2 regions of the Xanthomonas sp. NCPPB 3218 genome follow, and region 2 is predicted to be linked to the other one. Evidence: predicted binding sites of a transcription regulator. Region 2 holds the regulator's gene; the other holds the start of a gene.
What was found. Region 2 encodes FliA, which starts transcription of late flagellar genes. Its sites were predicted from a motif close to TAAAGTTTNNCNNNCNNNGGCCGATAA; they were not measured.
Positions count from the first base shown of each region.

Region 1: a site for FliA is predicted at 4,167-4,193, ahead of AC1PLS_RS09085 (methyl-accepting chemotaxis protein). Genes of this name have one in related genera too.

Region 1 is NZ_CM161516.1:2,031,946-2,042,930, forward strand. It holds gene recX (recombination regulator RecX) at 250-738, shown strand; gene alaS (alanine--tRNA ligase) at 840-3,488, shown strand; gene csrA (carbon storage regulator CsrA) at 3,627-3,839, shown strand; tRNA gene AC1PLS_RS09080 (tRNA-Ser) at 3,923-4,015, shown strand; gene AC1PLS_RS09085 (methyl-accepting chemotaxis protein) at 4,252-6,219, shown strand; gene AC1PLS_RS09090 (pirin family protein) at 6,398-7,099, opposite strand; gene AC1PLS_RS09095 (LysR family transcriptional regulator) at 7,234-8,178, shown strand; gene AC1PLS_RS09100 (DedA family protein/thiosulfate sulfurtransferase GlpE) at 8,223-9,218, shown strand; tRNA gene AC1PLS_RS09105 (tRNA-Arg) at 9,366-9,442, opposite strand; tRNA gene AC1PLS_RS09110 (tRNA-Arg) at 9,552-9,628, opposite strand; gene AC1PLS_RS09115 (alpha/beta hydrolase family protein) at 9,669-10,550, opposite strand; gene thiD (bifunctional hydroxymethylpyrimidine kinase/phosphomethylpyrimidine kinase) at 10,547-10,985, opposite strand, start outside.
Region 2 is NZ_CM161516.1:2,273,432-2,284,416, forward strand. It holds gene AC1PLS_RS09980 (chemotaxis protein CheA) at 1-513, opposite strand, end outside; gene AC1PLS_RS09985 (protein phosphatase CheZ) at 516-1,142, opposite strand; gene cheY (chemotaxis response regulator CheY) at 1,142-1,534, opposite strand; gene AC1PLS_RS09995 (RNA polymerase sigma factor FliA) at 1,570-2,337, opposite strand; gene AC1PLS_RS10000 (MinD/ParA family protein) at 2,334-3,218, opposite strand; gene flhF (flagellar biosynthesis GTPase FlhF) at 3,205-4,887, opposite strand; gene flhA (flagellar biosynthesis protein FlhA) at 5,763-7,835, opposite strand; gene flhB (flagellar biosynthesis protein FlhB) at 7,853-8,983, opposite strand; gene AC1PLS_RS10020 (ligand-binding sensor domain-containing diguanylate cyclase) at 9,177-10,985, opposite strand, start outside.

The DNA.
Region 1 (10,985 bases), 240 kb from region 2:
CGTCATCAGGCAGGTGTCTCGGCAGCAGCGCGAACCGGGACGTCCGCGTGGGGCCACCCCGGTTCTGCCTACCGGCCGCGTCCGCCTGATGGCAGAACGGCAGCACTGACGGCTGTGGCAGGTTTTCTATCGCGGGGACGGCGGAGTCAGTGCCGTCGCTTCCCGCGGTAGATCTATTGAAGGCCAGGAGGGCAGGCGCCACGGACGGCGCATTGATGCTGTGTGGTTTTGGTACTCGGGACACCCACGATGGACGAGCAACAGCCCGCGCCAAAGCGGGGACGCCGGTTCAAGGAGCAGACGCCGGTACAACGCGCACTGGGATTGCTGGTGCGGCGTGAGCATTCGCGCAAGGAATTGAATCGCAAGCTGCTGGCACGCGGTATCGAGCCGGACGCTGCACAGGCGGCCGTGGAGCGCCTGGCTGAGGAGGGGTGGCAGGACGACACCCGTTTTGCGGCCTCGGTCGTACGCAATCGTGCAGGTTCGGGCTACGGTCCACTGCATATTCGCGCCGAGCTCGGAACTCACGGCCTGGACAGCGATGCCATCAGCGCCGCAATGGCGACGTTTGAGGGCGACTGGACCGAAAACGCGCGCGACCTGATCCGCCGTCGCTTCGGCGAGGAAGGGCCTACCGATCTCCCGCAGCGGCGCAAGGCCGCCGATCTGCTGGCACGGCGTGGTTTCGATGGCAACAGCATTCGCAGCGCCACGCGCTTCGACCTTGAGGACTGAGGGCGTCAGGCCTGCTACCCTTCGTGGTTTCAGGTTGTTCCGCTCATCTGCGCCCACATCTCATTGGGTGACCGGGACTGCCGCCCGCCCAATGCCAGCACATGAACGCATCCGCCAAATTCAGCACTTCCCAGATCCGTAGTGACTTCCTCGCGTTCTTCGAGGGGAAGGGCCACACCATCGTGCCATCCGCGCCGCTGGTGCCGGGCAACGACCCGACCTTGCTGTTCACCAACTCCGGCATGGTCCAGTTCAAGGACGTCTTCCTCGGCGCGGAGAAGCGTAGCTACGTGCGCGCGGCCGACGTACAGCGCTGCCTGCGTGCCGGCGGCAAGCACAACGATCTGGATTCGGTGGGCTACACCGCGCGCCATCACACCTTCTTCGAGATGCTGGGCAACTGGTCGTTCGGCGATTACTTCAAGAAGGACGCCATCAGCTGGGCCTGGGAGCTGCTGACCCAGGTCTGGAAGCTGCCGGCGGAGCGGTTGCTGGTCACCGTCTATCACACCGACGAAGAAGCCTTCGCGCTGTGGCGCGACATGATCGGCATTCCGGAAAGCCGCATCGTGCGCATCGGCGACAACAAGGGTGCGCCGTACGCGTCGGACAACTTCTGGCAGATGGCCGATACCGGCCCGTGCGGCCCCTGCACCGAGATCTTCTTTGATCATGGCGACCACATCGCCGGTGGCCCCCCGGGCTCCCCGGACGAGGATGGCGACCGCTTCATCGAGATCTGGAACCTGGTGTTCATGCAGTTCGATCGCCAGCCCGACGGCACCCTGGTGCCGTTGCCGGCCCCGTGCGTGGATACCGGCATGGGCCTGGAGCGCCTGGCTGCGATCCTGCAGCACGTGCATACCAACTACGAGATCGATCTGTTCCAGGCCTTGATCGGCAAGGCCAGCGCGCTGACCGGCGTCACCGATCTGGAGAACAAGTCGCTGCGGGTGATCGCCGATCACATCCGCGCCTGTTCGTTCCTGATCGTCGACGGTGTGCTGCCGTCCAACGAAGGCCGCGGCTATGTGCTGCGCCGGATCATCCGGCGTGCGCTGCGCCACGGCTGGATGCTGGGGGTACGCCAGCCGTTCTTCAGCAAGATGGTGCCGACCCTGGTCGAGCTGATGGGCGAGGCCTATCCCGAACTGGTGGTCGCGCGGGAGACCGTCGCGCGCGCACTGCTGGCCGAAGAAGAGCGTTTTGCCGAGACGCTGGACGCCGGCATGAAGATCTTCGACGACGTTGCTGCGCGCTCGCAGGAAGTGATTCCCGGCGCCGATGCGTTCCGCCTTTTCGATACCTACGGGTTCCCGGTCGATCTGACCTCCGACATCGCACGCGAGCGCGGCTTGCGCGTGGACATGGAGGGCTTCGAGTTCGCCATGGAGCGTCAGCGCGAGACCGCGCGTGCCGCCGGCAAGTTCGGTGGCGGCGTCGCATTGCCGGCCGATCTGGTCGCCACCATGTCGCCGACGGTGTTTCTGGGCTACGAGGCCTACGATGCCGATGCACTCAAGGTCGTGGCGTTACTCAAGCAGGGCCGTCCAGTTGAACGCGCGGAAGCCGGCGACGAGGTCATCGTGTTCACCGACCGCACGCCGTTCTATGCCGAGTCCGGTGGTCAAGTCGGCGATAGCGGCCAGCTGAGCGGTAGCGATGTCTCCATCGAGATCACTGACACCCAGAAGTTTGCCGGTCAGTTCCATGGCCATGTCGGGCGCATCACCGAGGGTGCGCTGGCATTGGGCGATCTGCTGGCAGGCGGCATCGACGTGCAGCGTCGCGGCAAGACCATCCTCAACCACTCGGCCACGCATCTGCTGCATGCGGCCCTGCGCGAGGTGCTGGGCACCCACGTGCAGCAGAAGGGCTCGCTGGTTGCACCGGACCGCTTGCGGTTCGACTTCTCGCACTTCCAGCCGATCACGCCCGAAGAGCTCGCCGTGATCGAACGCAAGGTCAACGCCGAGGTGCGCACCAACCACAGCGTGGAAGTGCACAACATGGCCATGCAGGAGGCGCTGGATTTCGGCGCGATGGCGCTGTTCGGCGAAAAGTACGGCGAGAACGTGCGTGTGCTGAAGATGGGCGGTTATTCCACCGAGCTCTGCGGCGGCACCCATGTCACCCGCACCGGCGACATCGGCTTGTTCAAGATCACCTCCGAGGGCGGTGTGTCCTCGGGTGTGCGTCGCATCGAGGCGGTGACCGGGCAGGGCGCGCTGGACCATGTCGCCGATGAGGAACGACGTCTGCTTGAGGCGGCCAGCCTGCTCGGCGGCAATGCCACCGAGGTGGTCGACAAGGTTCGCGCGCTCACCGAACGTCAGAAGCGGCTTGAGCGTGAGCTGGAGTCGCTCAAGGCCAAGCTGGCCTCCGGCGCAACTGCAGACCTGGGTTCCAGCGCGGTCGATGTGGCAGGCGTCAAGGTGGTCGCCGTGCGTCTGGAGGGCTTCGATGCCAAGGCGTTGCGCGATGCGATGGATCGCCTCAAGCAGCAGTTGGGCGATTCGGTCATCGTGTTGGCAGGCGCGGCTGCCGGCAAGGTTGCGCTCGTTGCCGGCGTGAACGGCAGCCCAACTGGCAAGGTGAAGGCGGGGGAACTCCTCGGGCATATCGCCAGTCAGATCGGAGGCAAGGGCGGTGGTCGTCCGGATCTCGCCCAGGGTGGTGGCGAGGATGGTCCCGCCCTTGCGACCGCGCTGGAAGGCGTGCCCTCCTGGGTCAAGCAACACTTGGGCTGAACACTTGTCCTGGTATGCCTTGCTGCTTGGCAGGGTGTCCCGCTACCATTTCCGGTCTATTCCCTTTACCTAGGGCGCGCCTCGTCAGTCGGCCGCCGATGCTGGTGGGAAACCCACCGGTTCCAGGAGATTTGCAAAATGTTGATCCTCACTCGCCGGGTAGGCGAAACCTTGATGATCGGCGACTCGGTCACTGTGACCGTACTCGGCGTCAAGGGTAATCAGGTGCGTATCGGCATCACCGCACCGAAAGATGTTGCTGTACACCGCGAGGAAATCTATCAGCGGATCCAGCGTGGGGATGAGCCGGTCGCTTCCGGTGCGCATCAAGGCGACGATTCTTCGAATTGATCGTCATAAAGGGTTTACGTTAGCCCCTCTTACCCGGTATTCTTCGCGGCCTGCAACGGACACCGCGGCAGGACGCAAAAACTGGAGCGATGCCCGAGCGGCTGAAGGGGCTCCCCTGCTAAGGGAGTATAGGGTCAAAAGCTCTATCGAGGGTTCGAATCCCTCTCGCTCCGCCAGTGTTTCAAACGCCCGCAAATCCCTGATTTGCGGGCGTTTTCATTTGTGCCGGCAGGTCAGTGACGGTCTGCAGTGGCATCGCTGGCGCCACGCTGGTGGCTGTGCCGGCCTCAGCATCTGAATTGCCACGAACGCGCTGCATGCAGCGATTCAAGTAAGCCGGGCACGGGTCGCTAAGGCTGTGACACCTCTCTCGGATCTCACCCCGATGCGCCTACCGCCTCTGCTTGGACGCCTGTTTTCTTCCCGGAGCCGTGGGCTGCAGCACAAGGCCGATGCGGTGGACCGGGTGATGGCGGTGATCGAGTTCGATCTTGATGGCCGCATCCTGCATGCGAACCAGAATTTCCTGTCGCTGATGGGCTACCGGCTCGACGAAGTTGTCGGTCAGCATCACCGCATGTTCGTGACCCCCAGCGACCGCGACAGCGAAAGCTATCAGCAGTTCTGGCAGGCGCTGCGTCGTGGCGACTTCAACGCCGGGCGATTCTGCCGGCTGGACAAGAACGGGCGCGAGGTATGGATCAACGCTTCCTACAATCCGTTGCTGGATCGTGCAGGCAAGGCCTATCGGGTGGTCAAGTACGCCACCGACATCACCACGCAGGTGCGCCAGACCGCCGACTTCGAGGGCCGCATCGATGCGATCGACAAGGTCATGGCGGTCATTGAGTTTTCGCTGGATGGCACGGTGCTCGATGCCAACGAGAATTTCCTTGCGGTGATGGGCTACCGGCTCGATGAGATTCGCGGCAAGCACCATGGCATGTTCGTGGACGCGCAAACGCGTCAGTCGGCGGCCTATCGCGCGTTCTGGGAGAAGCTGGGACGCGGCGCGTTCGACGCGGGGCGCTACAAGCGCCTCAACAAGGACGGCAGCGAGGTGTGGATCCAGGCGTCCTACAACCCGGTGCTCGACGAGCACGGGCGGCCGTACAAGGTGGTCAAGTACGCCACCGACGTGACCCGTCAGGTGATCGATTCGGCCGACGCCGATGGTCGCATCCAGGCCATCGACAAGGTGATGGGCGTGATCGAGTTCGATCTGGAAGGGCACGTGTTGAGTGCCAACGACAACTTCCTGGCCATTTTGGGGTACTCCGCCGAGGAGGCGATCGGCCAGCATCACCGCATCTTCGTGGACGCAAACTACGGTGGCTCCGAAGACTATCGGCATTTCTGGGCGAAGCTGGCGCGTGGGCAGTTCGACGCGGGCCGCTACCGTCGGCTGCGCAAGGACGGCAGTCCGGTGTGGATCCAGGCGTCCTATAACCCGATCCTGGATGTGTCCGGTCGTCCGTACAAGGTGGTCAAGTACGCCACCGATGTCACCGATCAGGTGCGCTCGGCCGAGCGCATGCGTCAGTTGATGCAGCAGACCATGAGCATTGCGCAGAACGTGCAGCGCGAGGCGCACCATATTTCGGTCAGCAACCAGGACCTGGTGAGCCGCTCGTCAACGCAGTCGGCAGCCGTGGCGCAGACCTCGACCACCATTGATCAGCTGGCAGAGACCGTACGCAGCAATTCCGACAGTGCCGGCTCGGCGCAGCGCATGGCCGAGGCATCGGCCGATGTTGCCCGACGCGGCGCTACCGTCATCGCCGACATGGTCAAGACCACGGCCGGCATACGCTCGGCTACCGATCGTATCGGCCAGATCATCGAGGTGATCGACGGCATCGCGTTCCAGACCAATATCCTGGCCTTGAATGCGGCCGTGGAAGCGGCACACGCTGGCGAGCAGGGGCGTGGATTTGCCGTGGTGGCGACCGAGGTGCGGAGCCTGGCGCAGCGCTGCAGTGTCTCGGCGAAGGAAATTCGGGGCTTGATCGACAATGCAGCCGACCAGGTGGGCGATGGTTCGCGCCTGGCCGAGCAGGCCGGGGCGGTGATGCAGGACATGGTCAGCTCGGTGCTGCGGGTCACCGCGACCGTGGAGCAGATTGCCGCTGCCAGTCAGGAGCAGGCGCGGGACATTTCCACCGCCAACACCGCGCTGCAATCGATCGGTGTGCAGGCGCGCGACCAGGCGCAGATGGTCGACGATCTGGCGCGCTCGGCGCGTGTGCTGGAAGCCGATGCCGATGCGCTGTTTGCGCTGGTCAATGGCGACAGCGATGGCGCGGCGGAGGCGGCTGCCGTGCGCAGCGAACCCGCGAGCAAGTCGCTTGTCAGGCCTGCCAAGCCGCAGGCGGCATGATCCCGCGCAGAGTGCTGCGCGGGATTGTCGATGCGCGGCGTCGTCGCAGCTGCCCTGCAAGCAGAGGTGCCTGAGCACAAAAAAAGCCCGCCGGAAGCGGGCTTTTTGATATCGGCCGATCCCCAGTGCGCAGCGTGCCGCCTGGTCTGCGGCACGCCATACGCTGAGCTGGTGGCGCTTACCTCGGCAGATCGAACACCAGCACTTCCGCATCGCGTGCATCGGCCAGCACGATCTCCGGCTCGCCGGTGATCTGCAACGCATCGCCGGCCGACAGCGCCTGGCCATTGACGCTCAGGCTGCCGCGCGCCACCTGGACGTAGCCGATGCGGCCCTCGGCCAGTGGCTGCTGCAGACGCACCTCGCCGTCGAGGATCGAGGCATACAGGCGCGCGTCCTGATGCAGGCGCAGCGAGCCGTGCTCGCCGCCGGGCGAGGCGATCAGGCGCAGCTGGTTGCGCTTGCTGTCGGCATCGAAATGCTTCTCCTCGTAGCTGGGCTCGATGCCGCTGCGCTCGGGCATCACCCAGATCTGCAGGAAGTGCACCGGTTCGCTGGCGGAGTGATTGAACTCGCTGTGGGTAACGCCGCTGCCGGCGCTCATGCGCTGCACATCGCCGTAGTGCAGGACCGAGCCGGTGCCCATGCTGTCCTTGTGCTCCAGTGCGCCACCCAGCACGTAGGAAATGATCTCCATGTCGCGGTGGGCATGGGTGCCGAAGCCTTCGCCCGGGGTCACCTTGTCTTCGTTGATCACCCGCAGCGGGCCGATGCCCATGTGGCGCGGGTCGTGGTAACTGGCGAAGGAGAAGGTATGGCGCGAGGACAGCCAGCCATGTTCGGCGCGGCCACGGGTTTCGCTCTTGCGGACATTCAACATGCTGCTTCTCCTTGAAAGGGTTGGTGTCGCCAGGGAATGAGTCGGTGTCCCGGCGGCTTGATGGCTAGTCTCTACCTCCGCGCCGGCGCCAAAAAGCGAGTAGATTTGGTCGCTACCATCGAAAAAATCGAACAATGAAAATCAGCCTGGAAGCACTGCAGATTCTGGATGCGATCGACCGCCGCGGCTCGTTCGCGGCTGCGGCCAAGGTGTTGTTCAAGGTGCCGTCGACGATTTCCTACACGGTCTCCAAGCTGGAGGACGATCTGGGCGTGCAGCTGTTCGAGCGGGTCGGGCCGAAGGCGACACCGACCCAGGCCGGGCGCGAACTGCTGCGCGAAGGGCGGCAGCTGCTGCGGGCCGCGCAGGAGCTGGAGGTGCGGGTGCGGCGGGTGGCGTCGGGCTGGGAGTCGGACTTCGCGATCGGGCTGGATGCGATCCTGCCGGTGGCCTTGCTGCAGGCGCAGATCCTGGACTTCTACACGGTGGCCGACAGCACCCGCCTGCGCGTGGTGAGCGAATCCTTGTCCGGCAGCTGGGAGGCGCTGCTGGATCGGCGCGTGGACCTGATCGTGGCGGCGGGCGAGGGGCCGAGCGGTGGCGGCTATGTCGCCGAGACGATCGGCACGCTGGGCTTCGTGTTCGCGGTGGCCTCCACGCATCCGCTGGCGGGCACCGGCCTGCTGGGCGCGGCCGAGCTGGCCGAACACCGTGCGATCGCGGTGGCGGATTCGGCGCGGCGTCTGCTGCCACGCACGGTGGGCCTACTCTCCGCGCGCGATGTGCTCACCGTGCCGGACATGCAGGCCAAGCTGCAGTTGCAGCTGGCCGGTGCCGGCTACGGTTTTCTGCCCGAGCCGTATGCGCGCGGCGCGCTGCAGGACGGGCGGCTGTGTGCGCTGCAGGTGGAGCCCCGTAAACCCGATGAAACCTTCTACCTGGCGTGGCGGCCGGGCGAGGAGGGCGAGGCACTGGGTTGGTGGCGGCGCGCACTGCGCCGCGATGGACTGTTCGATGGCTGGTTGCAGTCGCTTGCCGAAACGTATCGTTCCGTCGCCGGCGGGCAGCCGCGCGTGTGAGGAAGGGCGGATAATGGGCCCTCGCCGTCGCGCAGGGTCGCCGCATGCAAGGCTTGATCGAACAGTACGGATTGGCGCTGGTCTTTGCCAACGTGCTGGCGTTGTCGCTGGGCCTGCCGGTGCCGGCGCTGCCGACCCTGGTGCTGGTTGGTGCCGGCTACGCGCTGCAGGGCGGGAGCGACGCCTGGCTGGCCGGATTGCTGGCGTTGGCTGTGTCGGTGCTGGCAAGTCTGCTCGGTGACCTGGCCTGGTATCTGGCAGGCCGCCGTTTCGGCAACCGCACCCTGCAGTCGCTGTGCCGGCTGTCGCTGTCGCGCGATACCTGCATGAAGAAGACCGAGCGGTTCTTCTCGCGCTGGGGTGTGCGGGTATTGGCGGTGGCCAAGTTCGTGCCCGGTCTGTCGATGGTCTCGGTGCCGATGGCCGGTGCGATGCGGGTGCGCCCGGCGGCATTCCTGCGCTACGACGCCCTGGGTGCGTCGCTGTGGGCGTTCGTCGGGCTGAGCCTGGGCGCGCTGTTCGCGCATCAGGTCCAGGACGTGCTCGCGTTGCTGTCGGATCTGGGTTCTGGTGCGGTGGTCGTGCTGGCCGTGTTGCTGGCCTGCTACGTCGGCTGGCGTTGGTGGCGGCGGCATGCTTTGCTGCGCTCGCTGGAGCACGCGCGTATTGCGGTGGACGAACTGGTGCCGTTGCTGGATGGCGACGAAGCGCTACGGCCGACGGTATTGGATATCCGTGCGCCGGGCCATCGCGATCTGCAGCCGTACACGATTCCCGGCGCGGTGTTTGCCGACGAGCGGCAGCTCGCGCAGATCCTGGCCAGCGTGCCGCGCGATCGCAGCGTGGTGATTTATTGCGCGTGTCCGGACGAGGTGTCGGCGGCGTGGTTGGCCGGTCGGATGCGCGAGCGCGGATATGGCGACGTGCGGCCGTTGCTGGGTGGGCTGGATGCATGGCGCGACGCCGGGCATCCGGTGACCTCGCTGCTGCCGGTGGCGGTGGTTGCCCGTACCAATGATGTGCTGGGCGCAGTGGCCTGACCGCAGTGACGCGATGTCCTGCGGCGGGCGTGCTGGTCTTTGGCAGTTGCTGCGTCGCGTTCGCTACGTGGTAACAGCGCGGCTACGTCATGCGCTCGAACGACAGGCAAAAAAAAAGACCAGCAAGCTGGTCGTTTTCTTCAAGATTGGTGCGCCCGGAGAGATTCGAACTCCCGACCGCCTGGTTCGTAGCCAGGTACTCTATCCAACTGAGCTACGGGCGCATTATCTTGTTTTGACTTGCATTTCCAACTCGCAGATCCGTCGCAGTGCGATCGAATCCTTGTAACTAAAAAGACAGCGGTTGAAGGCTGTCTCTTATTGTTCTGAAGATGGTGCGCCCGGAGAGATTCGAACTCCCGACCGCCTGGTTCGTAGCCAGGTACTCTATCCAACTGAGCTACGGGCGCGTCGTCAGGAGCGGAATTATGCGGATGCCCGGAGTCCTCGTCAATCCCTTTGTGACATTCGATTGTCGCCACCCTCATCGCCAAGACACCGGCGCAGCGCGGCGGCCACGGCGGCAGGCGTCTTCATCCATGCGAAGTGATCGCTGCGCGCGCCCAGTTGCGCATCGTCCAAGGCAACACGTTCGGCACGTGCCTGCGGCATTTTCTGCAGCAAGGCCTGCAAGGCGCCGGGCGGGCCGAAGCGGTCGCGTGCGAAGGTCACTGCGCTGATCGGCATGTCGAGTTGGCCCAACGCCTGCTCGAGATCCCACGATGTGCCTGCCGCACGATAGCGATTGCTGCGACCGACCTGCGCCCAATCGGCGATCAGGCTGCGCGCCTCGGTGCCGCCGAAACCGAGCCTTCGCCCGTGCAGCACGCCTTGCGTGCGTGCCAGCCATGGCAGCAGCCGGAAGATCAGCGGCAGGCCGTAGCGCATCGGCACCGGAAAATTGCGCCAGTACGGCGAGCCGCTGGCGACCAGCCACAGCTGCGCAATCCGTGCCGGCTGCAACGCGGTATGGCAGCAAGCCAGCTGGCCGCCCAGGCTATGACCGCCCAGCACGCACGGCAGCTGCGGGTCATGCAGGTCGAGCAGCGCGCGGCTGGCGGGGATATCGTCGGCAAGCAGCGTGCGATAGCCCCAGTCGTGCTCGCGCGAGGGGCGCAGGGTGCTGCTGCCGTTGCCGCGCCACTCGTGCAGATACACCGCAATGCCAGCGCTCGCCAAGGCGTGCGCGAACGGCTGGTAGTGCCGGGCGGCAACGCCCAGTGCCGGCAGCCACAGCAGGCTGGCGATCGGCCGCGCCGGTGCGTGGCGCAGCACCTGCCAGGCATGTCCATCCGCTGCGGTCACGGCGAGCGTGCTGGCCTGCACGCTCATGGGCTGGGCGCGGCGCCGAAATGGTCCAGCACCAGCACCTCGCTGTGACCGGGGCTGTGGCCAAGGCGGATGGCGCGCGCGATGTAGTCGATGGCCGCTTCGCAGGCGTTGAGCAGGGAAAGGCCCTGGCACAGCTGCGCGGCAATGGCCGCCGACAGGCTGCAGCCGGTGCCATGCGCATCGACCTGCAGGCGCGGATGCATGAACACGTCCTGGGTGACACCGTCATCGAAACGGTCGATCACCCGCGCGCCCTCGTGCAGGTGACCACCCTTGAGCAGTACCGCGTTGGCGCCGAGTTCGAGCAGGGCGGCGGTGGCATGCTCGGCGGCGTCGGCATCGTCGATGCGGCGGCCGGTCAGCAGTTCGGCTTCGGGCGTATTCGGTGTGATCAGCGTGGCCAGCGGCAGTAGACGCGCGCGCAGGGCCTCCAGC
Region 2 (10,985 bases):
GGTCTGCTCGGCGTCGGCCGCCTTGGCCGCCGCCTTGGGCGCGGCCTTGGCGCCCGGCGCAGCAGCGCCGTGTGCGTCATCGTGTGCGGGTGCAGCGGCAGCGGCCTTGGGCGCGGCCTTGACCGCCGGCGGGCCGCTCTTGGCATCGAACTGCGCAATCAGCGAGGCCGGTGCATGCGGCACGGTTTCGCCCGAGCCCATCGCATCCAGCATGGCCTGCAAATAATCCAGCGACTGTTGCGCGGCATCGAAGTGATGCGCCTGCAACACCGCCTGGCCGGAGCGCGCCATGCCCAGGGTTTCCTCGGCGGCGTGGCAGAGCTCCACCATCGGCTTGATCGCCAGGAAGCCGGCGCCGCCCTTGAGCGTGTGGAAGCCGCGGAACACCGCGTTGAGCTGGTCGGCTTCGTCCGGTGCCTGTTCCAGCGACACCAGCTGTTCGCCGAGGCGATCCAGGATTTCCTGGGCCTCGACAATGAAATCGGCAGCAATATCGTCTGGAACAGCACTCATGGTTACAGCCCCAATCCGGACAGCAGGTCGTCGGCGTCGTCCTGCGACACCGCGTGACGGTCCAGGCCCTTGACTGCAGGACCGGCAAGACCGCCGTCGTCTTTCTTCGGCTCGGGATTCTTCGGCGGCAGGCCGAGTGCACCGAAGCCCTCGTGCACGCGCCGCACGATCCCGGCCACGCGACGGATGATCTGGCCGCTCAGGTCCTGGTAGCTCTGCGCCAGCGACAGCTCGGTCAGGTTATGGCGCATCTTGTCCATCAGCGCGCCCTGGTCCTGGTTCAGGCCACCGTCGCGCAGCTGATTGGCCAGCTCGCGGCATTCCTCGACCAGGTCCAGCGTGCGATGGCTGGCCTTCTCGGTCATTTCCACCACGTGGTCCAGGCGCGAGCAGGCATCGTCCAGTTCGCCGGCTTCCTCGGGCACGGTGGGCAGCTCGCCCAGCGCCTGCCCGAGTTCGCGCGCGAGCCGGCTCAGGCTCTGCATCATCGGGCGCGTGCGCAGCGCGGCGAGGTGGTCCACCTCGCGCCGCCAGGCGACCTGGTCACCGCTTTCCAGTGCATCGAGCGCGTGCTGCAGGCGTTCGATCAGGGCGGCACGTTCGGCATCGGCTTCCACGGTGGCGTTCATCAGGCGGTCGCCGCCAGACGTTCGAACACCTTGCCCAGCTTCTCTTCCAGCGTCTGTGCGGTGAACGGCTTGATGATGTAGCCGTTCACGCCGCACTGGGCCGCTTCGATGATCTGCTCGCGCTTGGCTTCGGCGGTCACCATCATCACCGGCAGGTGCTTGAGCTTGGCGTCGGCGCGGATGTTGCGCAGCAGGTCGATGCCGGTCATGCCGGGCATGTTCCAGTCGGTGACCACGAAATCGAACGGGCCGGCCCGCAACGCCGCCAATGCGCTGTTGCCGTCTTCGGCCTCTGCGGTATTGGTGAAGCCCAGATCGCCCAACAGATTCTTGACGATACGTCGCATCGTCGAGAAGTCGTCCACGATCAAAATCCGCATGTTCTTGTTCACATCAAGCTCCTAACACTAAAAAATGCGCGAAAAAATCATTCGTCAATTTCGACACCGGCATCGGCCAGTTCGAAGACCTTGAGGCGGCCGCGCAGACGCACCACCGCCTGGCCATGGATCTGGCAGACGCGCGATTCGCTGACACCGAGCACGGCGCCGATTTCTTTCAGGTTCAATTCCTGTTCGTAGTACAGCGACAGCACCAGCTGCTCGCGCTCGGGCAACTGGCCGATGGCCTTGCCCAGCTCGCGGCCGAATTCGCCACGCTCCATCATCTGCTGCGGATTGGGGCCGCCCTTGGCGGTGGTGTCCAGCTCGCCGTGATCCTCGATCCGCGACTCCAGGCTCAGCACCTGACCGCGGGCGGCATCTTCCATCAGACGCAGGTAGTCGGGCAGCGGCATCTCCATCGCGGCGGCCACTTCGGTGGCGGCGGCGGCGCGGCCGGTGTGCTGTTCGATCTTGCGCACGGCGGCGGCAGCGTCGCGTGCGCGGCGGTGCGCCGAGCGCGGCACCCAGTCGCCCCGCCGGATCTCGTCGATCATCGAGCCGCGGATGCGGATCGAGGCATAGGTTTCGAACGAGGCGCCCTGTTCGGAGTCGTAACTGCGCGAGGCTTCGATCAGGCCGATCATGCCGGCCTGGATCAGATCGTCCACTTCCACGCTCGCCGGCAGGCGCGCGGCCAGATGGTGGGCGATACGGCGCACCAGGTCGGCGTGCTGGGTGACGATGTCGTTGGCGTTGTTGCGCTGCACGGCGCGGTACTGCGCGCTGGCCGTGGTTGCGGTAGCGGTGCTCATGCGGCCACTCCCCGTTGGATGATGCGTTCGACGAAGAACTCGACATTGCCGCGCGGCACGGTGGGGGCCTGCCAGCGCGAGGTACGGCGAGCGATTTCTGCAATGGCCTGCGCCGACGGACTGGCGGGGTAGGCCTTGATGACCGGCTGCTGGCGCTGCACCGACAGGCGCAACCAGTCGTCCTGCGGCACGTGGCCGAGGTAGTTCAGCGACACGTCGCCGAGGAATTTTTCGCAGACCCGCGACAGCTTGTCGTACAGCAGGCGGCCCTCGTTGGGGTCGCGCACCATGTTGGCGATGATCTGCAGGCGGTCCACGCCGCGTTCGCGCGAGAGCACCTTGATCAGCGCGTAGGCGTCGGTGATCGAGGCCGGCTCGTCGCAGACCACCACCACGGTGTCCTGGGCGGCTTGGCAGAAGGTCAGCACGCTGTCGGTGATGCCGGCAGCGGTGTCGATGACCATCACGTCCAGGTCGCGTTCCAGCTCGGAGAACACGTTGACCAGGCCGATGTGCTGGGCCGGGGCCAGTTCGGCCATGTGGCGGCGGCCGGAGGCGGCCGGGACCACCAGCACGCCGCCGGGGCCTTCGATGATCACTTCATCCAGCGTGCAGCGGCCGGCGATCAGGTCGGCCAGGGTGTACTTGGGCGACAGGCCCAGCACCACGTCCAGGTTGGCCAGGCCCAGGTCGGCGTCCAGCAGCAGGGTGCGCTTGCCCATGTCGGCCAGCGCCACGGCCAGGTTGGCGGAGATGTTGGTTTTACCCACGCCGCCCTTGCCACCGGTCACGGCAATGGTGCGCACCGGGCCCAGGGGCTCGGGACGGGTCGCCGACAGGGGGAAGGCGTTGGTCAGCTTGGCGTATTCACGCGACTGCATGGTTGTGCTCCGGAGTACAGGGCTTATCGGCAGCGCGCCGCAAATCTTCAAGGCGAAGAACGAGACTGGCGGCATTGGCGCGGTGCAGGTCGTCGGGGACCCGCTGTCCGTCAGTCACCCAGGTGATGGGCATTTGGTGATCGACGACGACCGACAGCGCACTACCGAAGCGGCCGGTCTCGTCAAGTTTGGTCAGCACCACGCCCTGGGGCTTGGCGTGGGCGAAGCGGCGCACGACCTCGTCGAGGTCGGAAAAGTGCGCGTTGGCAGGCAGCACCAGCAGCGAGGTGACCTGGTGCGCGGCGCGCAGCCAGTTCAGCTGGGCGGCCAGGGCGCGGTCGCGCTGGCCCATGCCGGCGGTGTCGATCAGCACCAGCTTGTAGTCGCGCAGGCGCTCGAGCAGTTCCAGCAGGCTTTCGGCGCTGTCGGCCTCGTGCACGGCGATGCCGAGCTGACGGCCGTAGCTGTGCAGCTGCTCGCGGCCGCCGACGCGCTGGGTGTCGGTGGTGACCAGGGCCACGTCGCGCGGGGCGTGCTGGGCGGCGAAGCGCTGGGCGAGCTTGGCGATGGTGGTGGTCTTGCCGGCGCCGGTCGGGCCGACCAGGGCGATCACGCCGCCGCGTTCCAGCGGGTCGACCGGGGCCACCGGCAGGCGCTTGGACAGCAGGCCCAGCATCAGCCCGCGGCCGCGGTGCAATTCGGTATCGGCCGGGATCTGCAGTGCCACGTCGCGGATCAGGCCGGCGTCGAAGCCGTAGTCGTCCATCAGTTCCAGGGCCTGCGCGCGCACCGGCGAGCCACGCAGGCGCTCGTCGGTGAGGCGGTTCATTTCGCGCTCGATCATCTGCCGCATCAGCGCCAGCTCGCCACGCAACTGCTTGAGTTCTTCGTCGTTCTGCGGCGCCGGGGCGGCGGCGACCGGCACCGCGGCCAGCGCCGGCGGGGCGACCACCAGCGGCGGCAACGCGGCCGGCGGCAGGATCTGCGGCAGCGCGTCCAGGTCGAAGTCGGCGTCGTCGTCCAGCGCGTCTTCGTCCTGGTCGTAGCCGGCCTGCACGGGGGCAGCGGCGGCGGCCATGATCGGGGTCGGGGCCTGCACCGGGGCAGCCTGCACGGCGGCGCGCTGCACCGGCGCGGTGGTCAGGAAATCGGCGAACAGCTGTTCCGGCACGGCCGACAGCGCGTGTTCCTGGCGCGGCGCGGCGGTCACCGCAACGGCGTGGGCCAGGGCCTGGGCGGCGGGCGAGGGGATGGCGGCGCTACGCACCGGTGCGGGCACCTGCGGCTGGCGCGGCACGTTGACCGGCTGGCGCAGCGCCATCGCGGCGATCATGTCCTCGGCGGCACTGGCAACGCGCTGGCGCTGGCTCGTGCCGGCATCGGCGGCCGGCTTCAGCGGTGCGTGGACCGGTGCGGCGGCTGCTTGCGGGGCCGGTGCCTGCGGGGCAGCTGCCGACGGGATTGGCGCGGCGGCAACGGCCGGCGTCTCGGAGCGCGCGGTTTCCAGGGCGCGCTGCACGAGTTCTTCGTCGTAGTTGCTGGCAGCGACGATCTCGATGCCTTCGGCGGTGCGGCGATTGGACAGGATCACTGCGTCCGGGCCGTGTTCTTCACGCACCATGCGGAATGCGGTGCGCATGTCCGGGGCAACGAAGCGTTTGATTTTCATGCGAAGTGCCTCCAGGAACGGGACCCGCCGGACGCCGGACGGGTGCGCGATGAATGTGGGTGTGTTGCCAGCGTCATGAGTTGCCTGTCCCGTTCGGTTGTTCCAAGTGCTGCTCTCGCCCCGCAGCGGTGGCGCTGGCTGCGGTCTCGGCAGAGCTAATGCACGCGGCGTGCCAAAACGGGGTGCCGGGGTTCCGGCGCGGGGGCGCTGGTGTATCGGGACGGGGCGCGGCTGTGCGTACGGCCGGGTCCGAGCGCTTTAAGTCAATGGCGTGATTGACTTTTTTCCGGGGTGACGATGCGCTGGCGTCGTCGTGCGGGCGGATGCGCTGGCGGGCGGAAGGCCAAGCCTGGGGCGCCCGGGATGCCTGAAAACGGCTAGGGCCGTGCAATCGATTGGAGATCCGGACCAGTGGCGGCTTTCCGGCGCCGGGTGCTGGTCGGCGTGGTGGGTAGGTTCGTAGGAGCGCACCTGGGCGCGACGGGCTGTGCCGGTAACGCCTGTCGCGCCCGGGTGCGCTCCTACCGTGGGGTCGGCGTCTGCGGTGCGTTCCCGGATTGCCTGGCCTGTCGTAGGAGCGCACCTGGGCGCGACGGGCCGTGCCGGTAACGCCTGTCGCGCCCGGGTGCGCTCCTACCGTGGTGTCGGCGTCTGCGGTGTGTTCTCGGGTTGCCTGGCCTATCGTAGGAGCGCACCTGGGCGCGATGGGCTGTGCCGGTAACGCCTGTCGCGCCCGGGTGCGCTCCTACCGTGGTGTCGGCGTCTGCGGTGTGTTGTCGGCTTGCCTGGCCTGTCGTAGGAGCGCACCTGGGCGCGACGGGCCGTGCCGGTAACGCCTGTCGCGCCCGGGTGCGCTCCTACGTCGGCGGGCGGTTTCAGCTGATCGTGCCGACCAGCTTCAGGCGCTTGTCTTCGGGCACTTCGCTGTAGGCCAGCACCGACAGGGACGGGACGCTGTGGCGGACCAGGCGGGCCAGGGCGGCGCGGACCTGGCCGGGCACCAGCACGACCGCCGGTTCGTTGCGCGCTTCCTGCTTGCCGACGCAATCGGCCAGGCTCTGGTGCAGGCGCTCGGCCAGGCCGGGCTCCAGCGCCACGCCGTTGCCGTGGGTGGATTCCTGCAGCACGCGCTCCAGCTGCGGGGCCAGCGTGTAGACCGGCAGCTCGGCCGACATGCCGGCGATTTCCTGCACGATGAAGCGGCCCAGCGAGGTGCGTACCGCGGCGGTGAGGGTGGTCGGGTCCTGGCTGTGCGGGGCGTGTTCGACCAGCGCTTCGACGATCTTGCGCAGCTGGCGCACCGGGATGCGCTCGATCAGCAGGTTCTGCAGCACGCGTACCACCACCGACAGCGGCAGCGCCTTCGGGGTGAGGTCTTCGACCATCTTCGGCGCGGTCTTGGCCAGGGTCGCCAGCAGCTGCTGCACTTCCTCGTGGCCGAGCAGTTCCGGGGCGTGTTCGCGGATCAGGTGCGACAGATGGGTGGCGACCACGGTGGCCGGGTCGACCACGGTGTAGCCCATCGATTCGGCATAGGCGCGTTGGTGCGGCTGGATCCAGGTGGCGTCCAGGCCGAACGCCGGGTCCTTGCCGGGGATGCCGTCGAGCTGGCCGAGCGCGCCGCCCGGGTCCAGCGCCAGTTCGCGATCGGGATAGATTTCCGCGGTGGCCACCGGCACTCCGTGCACCAGCAAGCGGTAGGCGTTGGCCGACAGTTCCAAGTTGTCGCGGATATGCACCGGCGGCACCAGGAAGCCGATGTCCTGGGTGAGCTTGCGGCGCACGCCCTTGATGCGCGCCATCAGTTCGCCACCCTGATTCTTGTCCACCAGCGGAATCAGCCGGTAGCCCACTTCCAGGCCCAGCGGGTCGATCGGGCGCAGCTCGTCCCAGCTCAGCTCCGAACTGGCCTGGGCGGCAGTGGCCGCGGCGGCGGCCTTGGGATCGGTGGCGGGGTCGCCGGTCGGCGGGATGACCAGGCTGCGCTTGTACATTTTCCAGGCGATCACGCCCAGGATCAGGCCCAGCGTCAAAAACGCGACGTTGGGCATGCCCGGTACCAGGCCGACCAGGCCCAGGATCGCCGCGGCCACCGCGAGGGCGCGGTGCTGGCCGAACACCTGGCTGATCATGGCGCCGCGCATGTCCTGCGCGCGCGAGGCGCGGGTCACCAGCAAGGCGACCGAGGACGACACCAGCAGGGCCGGCAGCTGCGCCACCAAACCGTCGCCGATCGACAGCAGGGTGTAGGTGGAGGCGGCATCCACAAAGCTCATGCCGTGCTGGAACATGCCCACCGCCATGCCGCCGACCAGGTTGATGAACAGGATCAGGATGGCGGCGATGGCGTCGCCGCGGATGAACTTGTTAGCACCGTCCATCGCACCGTAGAAGTCGGCTTCCTCGCGGACTTCCTCGCGGCGGGCCTTGGCTTCCTCGCGCGTCAGCAAACCGGCGTTGAGGTCGGCGTCGATGGCCATCTGCTTGCCGGGCATGGCGTCCAGGATGAAGCGCGCGGTCACTTCCGACACGCGTCCGGCACCCTTGGTGATGACCACGAAGTTGATGATGGTCAGGATCGCGAACACCACGATACCCACGGCGTAGTTGCCGCCGATCACGAACTGGCCGAATGCCTCGATCACCTTGCCGGCTGCGGCATGGCCGTCCTGGCCGTTGATCAGGATCACGCGGCTGGAGGCGACGTTCAGCGCCAGCCGCAGCATCGTGGTCATCAGCAGCACGATCGGGAAAATGGTGAATTCCAGCGGGCGCTGCACGTAGACGACCGCCAGCAGCACCATCAGCGAGATGGCGATGTTGAAGGTGAACAGCGCGTCCAGCACCGGCGCGGCCAGCGGCACCATCAGCATGGCCAGCATGGCCATCAGCGCCAGCGGCGCGCCCAGGCCGTTGCGCAGCAACTCCATGATGCGCCGGGCATTCATCGGGGCGGGTTGGGCGCTCATGCGCTGGCTCCCTTGCCGAACTCATCCACGTCCAGCGACGGCAATTCCGGCATCGGGCCGCCGTTCCAGCCACGCAGCTGGTAGACGTAGGACAGCACCTGGGCCACGACCGAATAGAGTCTCACGGGAATTTCCTTGCCGATTTGCGCTTCTCTATACAAGGCGCGTGCCAAAGGCGGGGCGGTGACGATCGCCACGCGGTGCTGTTCGCAGGCTTCGCGGATGCGGAAGGCCATTTCGTCCACGCCCTTGGCCACCACGATCGGGGCGCGCATCTTGCCGCCTTCGTACTTGAGCGCCACCGCGTAGTGGGTCGGATTCATCAGCACCACGTCGGCCTTGGGCACCGCTTCCATCATCTGGCGCTGCGACATCTGCATCTGCATCTGGCGGATGCGGCCCTTGACCTCCGGGCTGCCCTCGCTTTCCTTCATCTCGCGCTTGATCTCTTCGCGCGTCATCTTCAGCTTCCGCAGCCAGTTCCACTTCTGGTAGGGCGCGTCGATGGCGGCCAGCAGCACCAGCGCGCCGGCGGTGTAGAACAGCAGGCTCTTGGTGAAGTCCAGGCCGTTGCCCACCGCCTGTTCCAGCGGCTGGTTCACCAGCGAGCGCAGGCCGTGCAGGCCCTTGGAGATGCACAGGCTGGCGGCCAGGCCGACGAACAGCAGCCGCAGCACCGACTTGATCAACTCGGCCAGGCTGTTGCTGCCCCACATGCGCTTGATCCCGTTCATCGGATTGAGCTTGGTGAGGTCGGGCATGATCGCCTTGCCGGAAAAGCGCAGCCCGCTCATCAACAGCGGGCCGGCCAGGCCGGCAGCCAGGCAGATGCCGATCAGCGGCAGCATCACCCACAGCAGCTGCAGCAGCAGGTCGCCGAAATGGCCGAACAGCGCCATCGGGTTTTCACGCATCTTCGGGTCCGGGCTGAGCGCGGTCTTCATCCAGACGCTGGCGCCATCGCCGATGCCGCGCGCCAGGGCCATCAGCGCGAACACGCCGGCACCGAACACCGCGGCAGTGGACAACTCGCGCGATTGCGGGATGTTGCCCTGCTCGCGGGCTTCGCGCAGGCGTTTTTCGGTGGGAAGCTCTGTGCGTTCGCCGCCGTCTTCGGACTCGGACATGGAGGTGCCGGTGACTGGTCAGCCCTGCGTCATGCAAGTGGCGTTCCAGTCGGTGGGGCCGGGGGTGGGGAGTCGGGGTCGGGGGAGAGCTGGCCGAGAGGGGGCCGGCCTGAAAAAGTGGCTGATCGGGGCAGGCGGCGCTGTGGGGCCGCTGCGTTGGATGCGCCTGGCCTGCGCCCCGGGGCGCGGCTGCTCATGCCACCGAGGATTCGGGCTCTTCCGGTTCGATGCGATTGCGGCCATGCCGCTTGGCGCGGTACAGCGCCTCGTCGGCACGCGCCAGCAGCGTGGCGGCGTTGTCACCGCTCCGGAACCAGGCCACGCCGACCGAACAGGTCACCTGCAGCGGCCGGGCGGCACCCACCTCGTACGGTGCCAGGCTGAGCTTTTCGTGGATGGCGCGCAGCCGGTGCTGGCTATGCTGCGACATGCCCGGCAGCAGTAACAGCAGTTCCTCGCCGCCGTAGCGGCCCACCTTGTCCGAGTCGCGCAGGCAGGCGGTCAGGCGCGCGCCGACCTTGGCCAGCACCGCATCGCCGACCAGATGCCCGTGTTCGTCGTTGACCAGTTTGAAGTGGTCCAGGTCGATCAGCACCACCGCCAGCGGATGCCCGCCGTGCGCGCAGGCCTGCAGTTCTTCCGCCATGGCTTCGAGCACACCGGAGCGGTTGAGCAGGCCGGTCAGGGCATCGTGGCTGGCCTTCAGGGCCAGCGCTGCGCGCGCGCTTTCCAGATCGCGTTTTTCGTGTTCCAGCTGATAGGTGCGCTCGGCCACCAGTTCGGCCAGCATGCGTTCGCGCGCAACCAGGTGGCGGTGCCGCCAGCGCCACAAGCCGGCCAGCAGCGCGCTGCCGATCAGCACATACAACGCGATCGCCGGCGGGCTGCGCCACCACAGCGGGGCCACCGCAAACGGCAGGTCGGCGATCGGCGAGGCGGTGCGGCGGTAGCGGTCCAGCACCTGCACCTGCAGGCGGAAGTGCCCGGAGGGCAGCGGCGCCTGGTCAATCGACAGGTTGTCGCTCTGGATCCATTCGTTGTGCAGGCCGAGCAGGCGGTAACGCACGGTCAGACGACTCGGGTCGTCGTACACCTCCATCGTGGACAGCTCGATATGCAGCGGCTGGTCGCTCCAGCCCAGCAACTGGCCGCGCTGCACCGGCACGCCGCCACGGCTGACGCTGTCGATGCGCACGCTGGGCTGGCGCGCATCGAACAGCCGCGCCGGGTCCAGCAGATGGCTCACCCCGCGCGAGGTACCGATCCAGATCGACCCATCCGGATCCTCGGCGAAGGCCGCTTCGGAGATGTCGTCCCACAGCAGGCCCTGCGATTGCGACAGATGCGCCCAACGCTCGCCGTCGTAGACCTCCACGCCGCGCGCATGGCCCACCCAGACCCGGCCGAGGCTGTCGCCGCGCATCAGGTAGACGCCGACATCGCGCAGCGCCTCGTCGCTGATCGCCTGCAGATCCAGCCGCTCGCCCAGCAACATGCCGTGCCAGAGACCGGGCCGATAGAACGCCAGCCACACCTCGCCGCTGTCGCTGATGTGGAACTTGCTGATCCACGGGTCCGAGGCGCCGCCATTGACCAGCACCTCGACCCTGGACCAGCGTGCGCCCTGCAGCCGGAACAAGCCGTTGGCGGTGGACACCCACAACGTGCCGTTGGCGGTCTGCTGGATGTCGGTATAGGCGATCGTGGGCATCTCCGGAACAGCTTCCATCGTGCCGCCATCCAGCGGATGCCGGATCACGAACAGGCCGCCCGCGCTGAGCATCCACATCCGCCCCTGCCGATCGATCAGCAGGCGGCGTGCGGTGCGCGGCAGTTTGGCGATCTGCGCGCTGCGGCCATCGGGCCAGGTGCGGCGCAGTGAACCGGCCGAATTGAGCGTCCACAGGCTGCCATCGGCGCTGCGTTGCATGCCCACGATCTGGATCCCGGAGGCCTGCAGGGCCGGGACGAACCGGCCGCCCGGATCGACCTGGCGGCCGGT